Regions from separate parts of the Thalassolituus sp. UBA675 genome, predicted to be linked through region 1. Evidence: predicted binding sites of a transcription regulator. Region 1 holds the regulator's gene; each other region holds the start of a gene.
The links. Region 1 encodes sigma-54, which starts transcription at its own class of promoters, with help from an activator protein. Its sites were predicted from a motif close to TGGCACNNNNNTTGCTNT; they were not measured.

Region 1 (2,276 bases):
CCGACCACAACGTGCGTGAAACACTCGCGATCTGCGAGAAAGCCTTTATCGTTGGTGGCGGCCACATCATTGCCGAAGGCACGGCTGAAGATGTGCTTGCCAATGAGCAGGTGCGCGAAGTCTACCTTGGGGACGATTTCCGTCTTTGAAACTCTGACCGATGTCACGTACTGTAGAGTTATCTATTTACTCTGGTAAGCAAAATAGGTTCCATACACAAGGACTTTGCCTATAATGCTAGGTGCATCAAACAAAAAGATGGTTCGATTTTCAGGTCGTAATTACCGAGTTATATGAAGACATCCCTTCAGATTAAGATGGGCCAGCAGCTGACGATGACGCCTCAGCTGCAACAGGCCATCCGCCTCCTCCAGCTTTCAACGCTGGACCTTCAGCAGGAAATTCAGGAAGCGCTGGATTCCAACCCAATGCTGGAAAGCGAAGAGTTTGATGACAACAGCGACTCAGGCAACGAGTCCGACAACGATTCCCGCAGTTCTGATTCCGATAACAACGACAGAGACAGCCGCGAAGACCGTGAGAGCAGCTCTGACAATCAGGATTACGACAATTCCTACGATGACAATTCCTACGACGATCAGAGCGGCCAGGAATCTCTCGATGAGCAATGGTCGAGCGAGAAACTGCCCGATGACCTGCCTGTAGATAGCCAGTGGGAAGATACCTATCAGGTCAGCGCCGGAGTCGCATCAAGCTCCGGGCCGGTAGACGAAGACTTTGACTACGATTCCCGCTACGCCACCAGCGACAATCTGCAGGATCACCTGCTCTGGCAGCTAAACCTGACCCCAATGTCAGATGCTGACCGCGAAGTTGCGACCATGCTGATTGATGGTGTAGACGATGATGGCTACCTTCACACGACAGTTGAAGACGTCATTGAAGCGATGGACCCGTCACTCGAAATCGAAGAAGAAGAAGTGATGGCAGTTCTTCATCGCCTGCAACAATTTGATCCGGCCGGTGTTTTCTGCCGCGACCTGCGCGAATGTCTGCTTCTTCAGCTGCATCAGCTTCCACAAGGTACCCCGTGGTTAACCGAAGCTCAGCTGATCATTCGTGATCATATTGACCTGCTTGGTAGCCGTGATTATCAGTCGCTGATGCGCCGTACCAAATTAAAGGAAGACGACCTGAAATCCGTCATGCGACTGATTAAAGAGCTGAACCCTAAGCCGGGTGCCGGTATCGCTTCAGAAGAATCTGAATACGTCATTCCAGACGTCATCGTCCGCCAGATTCGTGATGAGTGGCGTGTTGAGCTGAATCCAGAAATTGCACCCAAGCTGCGCGTGAATGCCGATTATGCATCGCTGATCCGCCGCTCAGACAGCAGTGCCGACAATACCTTCCTCAAAGATCACCTGCAGGAAGCGCGCTGGTTTATCAAAAGCCTGCAAAGTCGCAATGACACTCTGCTCAAAGTCGCAACCAAAATCGTTGAATTCCAGATAGACTTCTTTGAAGAAGGTGATGAAGGGATGAAACCGCTGGTGCTTCATGACATCGCCGAAGCGGTTGGTATGCATGAGTCAACGATCTCGCGGGTGACGACTCAGAAATACATGCATACGCCGCGCGGCATTTTTGAGCTCAAGTATTTTTTCTCCAGCCACGTCAGCACCGACAGCGGCGGGGAGTGTTCATCGACGGCCATCCGGGCGATGATCAAAAAACTGATCGCGGACGAAAACACGCGGAAGCCACTCAGTGACAACAAGATAGCAACGATGCTGGGTGAGAAAGGCATCAAAGTGGCACGGCGCACGGTAGCGAAATACCGCGAGGCTATGCTGATACCACCATCGAATGAACGTAAGCAGCTGATTTAGAGTCTGTTAGTTGAGAGTCAACAGACTTTGATTCACATACCGCCAGCGACACAGGAGACTTGGCATGCAAATCAATATCAGTGGTCATCATGTAGAAGTAACAGAAGCTATGCAGGCACACGTTGAAGATAAAATGGCAAAACTGACGCGCCACAGTGACAGCATCACCACAGGGCAAGTCACACTGACTGTCGTTAAAGATCGACAGACGGCTGAAGCGACAATTCACATCACAGGTCACGACCTGCACGCCAAAGCAGAAAACGAAGATATGTATACCGCTATCGATCAGATGGTGGATAAGCTGGACCGTCAGGTTCTGAAACACAAAGAGAAGCTGGTAGCGCGCCAACACGGTCAAGGCTGAAGCATGTCTTTGAGTATTGAGGATATCCTCACACCGGAGCGGTCCGTCATTGACGT
Region 2 (2,276 bases), on a different contig from region 1:
CTTTCCGTGCACCGGTATACTCAACTAATTCCACCGTTCGCGTTTGCCCCGGTTCAATGCGGACTGCGGTTCCCGCAGGAATATTGAGTCGGTAGCCGCGGGTCTTTTCACGATCAAATGTCAGTGAATTATTCACTTCGTAAAAGTGATAGTGAGATCCAACCTGAATAGGACGATCGCCCGTATTCGCCACTTCTATTTCTAACGTCTGACGACCTTCATTGAGTGTGATACTGCCTTCCGCAGCCTTAACTTCACCAGGTATCATTGCGTGCTCCTCAATCCGTTAAACTGCCGTGATCAGACAATAGGGTTATGAACAGTGACTAACTTAGTACCATCGGGGAAAGTCGCTTCGACCTGCACTTCGTGAATCATTTCGGGTACACCTTCCATCACGTCATCGCGGGTAAGGAGAGTCCGGCCATGCCCCATTAATTCAGAGACAGTCCGACCATCACGAGCGCCTTCCATAATCGCCGCGGTAATAAAGGCGACGGCTTCCGGATAATTCAGTTTTACTCCCCGAGCCATACGACGCTCGGCTAACAGAGCAGCGGTAAAAATAAGTAACTTGTCTTTCTCTCTTGGTGTCAGTTCCATAAGTCTGCCTGTCAGGTATTCCAGATTCGCGGAATTTCCGCCCCTTTATTTAATACTTTCTGGCGCAGCAGTTGCCACACCGGAATCATTAACGACTGCATTTTTTCAGTGCTGATGCCCAGCACTCTCAGAACAATCAGATCATCCAGCAGGGTCAGCCCAGCAGGAAGTGGGCTTTCCAGCTTCGTCTGCGCCTCAGCGAGAACATCGCGGCAGGCCTCCAGTAGTGCTTCAGTACCGCCAGTCGCCACAAACAGCCCCTGCATCGGATAGTCCCGCAATCCTGCAGCCGCACTGAGATGCTTAGGATCAGAGACCAACAGGTGATCGCTCAACAAGGGCCGTCCGTTGCGTCGGACAAAAAACTTCGAGTGCACCTTGCCATGCAGAAAGCGTTCTTCATTAACCGGCCGCCCGAAGCAGCTGATTTCCCAGCCCATGAAATGAGCATCATCCTCAAGATCGATCTGAGTTTTTGCTTTCACTTTGGCGCCGGTAAAGAAAATGCTCTCCTGAGGGAACCATTCCAGTGCACAGCCTGCACCAATATGAAGCACCTGTGTTACATCCGCGGTCGCGCCTGCACTCAGATAGAACTTGGTAGCTCCCGGCGTAGTAAACAAACCATGAGCGTTCTGACAGCATTCAATATCAATCGATAAGCCATCTCCGCCCACAACGCCGCCCGGTGGATGCAGAAGATAAATGTGACTGGTTTCGCCCTCAGGGTAGAAGGGGCGCTGCACGCGGAGGGGGCCATGGTGCGTCAGACCAGCCATCACGGTTCGCTCGCCTCGCTTTTCAAGGCGCATATTCATCTTGGCTTGCCAGCCGGGTCGAACGTTTTTTACAGCCTGCAACATGGTCTGAATCAGGTATCCACGATTGTATTCACTTTATTGTGCACTAACAGAGCAAAATGCAGGCCAGATGCACCAAAAAGAGAAGCCTTTGAGTACCAGGGCTTAATAACTCGGCAAGAAGTCAGAAATGGGTGGGAAGTGAAAGGCCAGAACCCTGGGTAAGGAGCTGTTCAAGAGTAGCAGCCGACATCGCTCCCATACGGCCATTCAGCAGCTTACCCTCCTTGTTAAATACGAGAGTCACAGGCAAAGCGCTCTGGCCAAACCAGTGCCCCATACGTCCTTCCATATCGAGCCATAGGTTATCAAACTGATACCCCTCCGCTTCGATAAAGGCTGCGACCTCAGCCTTGCTCTCCCCCTGGTTGAGCATAACAAAACGTACATGTGGGTAGGCTTGCTGGGCTTGTTCAAACACTTCCATTTCAGCCCTGCACGTCGGACACCAGGTCGCCCACAGATTCACAACCGTGACATTCGCAACATCAGACCTGAGCGGAAAAGACTTACCCGTCAGGTCGTTAAAGCTGTATTCCGGCCACAGATCTGGCGTGCTATGAGTGAATTTAAACAAGCTGAATCCTGCGCCAATCCATAGCAGAGCAATCGTTACCATGACGATTAGTGGCCTACGCCATGCTACTTCCCTTAGCAGCATGTGCCCGATACCCAGTGCGATAACCACCAGGAATGCGATGGGCTCGAATCCTCGGTCACGGATATCTACAATAGCGAATGCGGGTGTTTCCGCGGCAAAGTACTGATCGCGGTATTGGACGACGAATACCATGCGCGAGATCACCAATGCGA
Region 3 (2,276 bases), on a different contig from region 1:
GTTAATAGGTGCAGTCCAGTCTGAGATCAGGTTTGCACTTTCTGGCAGATAATCCGTCCATGCATCACCTTTCACTTCTTCGTCAGTAGCCCAAACGATTTCGAACTGGCCATCTTCCTGAATCTCGCCAATCAGTACCGGCTTAGACAGGTGATGGTTTTCGTTCATTACGGCCGTACCGCCAGTCAGGTTAGGTACTTCGATGCCGTACATCGCAGAGCGTACTTTATCCACTTCTGCAGAGCCTGCTTTTTCAACCGCTTCTGCCCACATGCTGAAACCGATGTAAGTCGCTTCCATTGGGTCGTTAGTTACACGGTCTTCATCGCCGATGTAGTTATGCCATGCTGCGATAAACTCATCGTTAGCTTCGCTTTCTGCACTCTGGAAGTAGTTCCATGCAGCCAGGTGACCAACCAGTGGCTCAGTATCAAAACCTGACAGCTCTTCTTCACCTACTGAGAAGGCAACAACTGGAATTTCTTCAGACGCTACGCCCTGGTTAGCCAGTTCTTTGTAGAAAGGAACGTTCGCGTCACCGTTAATGGTAGAAACAACGGCCGTTTTCTTACCAGCGGCACCGAATTTCTTAATATCCGATACGATAGTCTGCCAGTCGCTGTGACCAAACGGCGTGTAGTTCACCATAATGTCTTTTTCAGCAACACCTTTAGACTTCAGGTAAGACTCAAGAATCTTGTTAGTCGTACGAGGGTATACATAGTCAGTACCTGCAAGTACAAAACGCTCAACGCCGAGATCGTTGATCAGGTAATCAACCGCAGGAATCGCCTGCTGGTTTGGCGCAGCACCGGTATAGAATACGTTGTAAGAAGATTCTTCACCTTCATACTGAACCGGGTAGAACAGCAGACCATTCAGCTCTTCCACAACTGGCAGAACCGATTTACGGGATACTGAAGTCCAGCAACCGAAGATCACATCAACGTCTTCTTTTTCCAGAAGTTCACGGGTTTTTTCTGCAAACAGAGGCCAGTTAGATGCTGGGTCGACAACCACTGGCTCAAGCTTTTTACCTAGCAGGCCGCCCTTCTTATTCTGTTCTTCGATCATCATAAGAACAGTGTCTTTCAGAGTAGTTTCTGAAATTGCCATAGTACCCGACAGAGAGTGCAGGACACCGACTTTAATGGTGTCATCTGCTGCATTCGCAATGCTTACGCCTGCAGCCATCGCTGTCATACCAACAATCTGTGACGCTTTCATCAGAGTTTTGAGACTTACTTTTTTCATAATTATTTCCTTTTTATGGTCAGGATTATGTCCGGCCTCGACTCTTCTCTTGGGGGTGTGTAAGAGCGGGCAACTATAAAACCGATCTAGTTAGAGCAATCGCCGTACCAGTTTTCATGCCTTATTTTTCGGCAATTTCTGGCAAAGAGTGCCCCCCAGAGGAGCATTTCCGGTCTTGAGGAGATAATTCGCACCAATAGTGCTCAGCGAGTTGTTTTTTTTGCCTTGAAAGCGTGCGTATCTATTTCCTTGATAAGTCGGTGGAGTATCGTTGTCGCGCTTCCTGAATTCTGTGAACTGTTATTTCGCGAACAGTATTGCGACTGACCTCGATGTGTTTAGTAAGATCTCGCGTTGCACGAGAGCTGTCTGCCGAAAGAATCGCACTGAGAATACTACTGTGCTCATCGTATGTTGCCTGTATACGCCTAGGCTCATAAAAGTCGAGGCGCCTTACGATCCTCAGACGCTCACATACGCCTTTATGAATGGCTTCCATTTGCTTGTTCTGGCCACACTCCAATAGTCCGAAGTGAAATTCCTCATCCAGAAACGCTACATCAACAGGATCAACCTGCCTCTGTGAGGGCTTGCAGCACCAGATGGTGACCAGTCCCGCTAAGCGTTCCGCCCGGTCTGATTCCATACACAGGCGGCGAACCACTTCACACTCCAGCAGAATGCGGACATCGTAGAGCTCTTCGAAATACCGAAAGTCAAAAGGCCTGACCTGCCAACCATTACGGAAGTACACCTGCACATACCCATCGCGCTCCAGGCGATACAGCGCTTCCCTGACAGGTGTCCGGGAGGCCTGCATACGCTCTGCAACTTCACTTTCACTGAAGCGATCTCCGGGTAGCATTCTGAAGTCGAAGATATCTTCTTTCAGCTGTCGATATACTTTCTCGGCAAGGTTCACAACATGACCTTATGCGTTCAGTGATGAGATATAGGCCCGCCAGCCGCCGAGATGACTAATGTCCGTTGCGCTCGCCACCGCCTCTGGTTCGCAGATAAAG

Region 2: the regulator sigma-54 is predicted to act here: its motif matches at 1,515-1,532, upstream of B3007_RS12670 (urease accessory protein UreD).
Region 3: the regulator sigma-54 is predicted to act here: its motif matches at 1,347-1,364, upstream of urtA (urea ABC transporter substrate-binding protein).

Annotation. Positions count from the first base shown of each region.
Region 1 covers NZ_DBNJ01000031.1:69,340-71,615, reverse strand. The annotation lists gene lptB (LPS export ABC transporter ATP-binding protein) at 1-149, shown strand, start outside; gene B3007_RS13690 (RNA polymerase factor sigma-54) at 294-1,853, shown strand; gene hpf (ribosome hibernation-promoting factor, HPF/YfiA family) at 1,918-2,220, shown strand; gene ptsN (PTS IIA-like nitrogen regulatory protein PtsN) at 2,224-2,276, shown strand, end outside.
Region 2 covers NZ_DBNJ01000028.1:22,249-24,524, forward strand. The annotation lists gene B3007_RS12660 (urease subunit beta) at 1-268, opposite strand, end outside; gene ureA (urease subunit gamma) at 301-603, opposite strand; gene B3007_RS12670 (urease accessory protein UreD) at 615-1,421, opposite strand; gene B3007_RS12675 (TlpA family protein disulfide reductase) at 1,588-2,276, opposite strand, start outside.
Region 3 covers NZ_DBNJ01000032.1:43,277-45,552, reverse strand. The annotation lists gene urtA (urea ABC transporter substrate-binding protein) at 1-1,227, opposite strand, end outside; gene B3007_RS14400 (GntR family transcriptional regulator) at 1,496-2,176, opposite strand; gene atzF (allophanate hydrolase) at 2,186-2,276, opposite strand, start outside.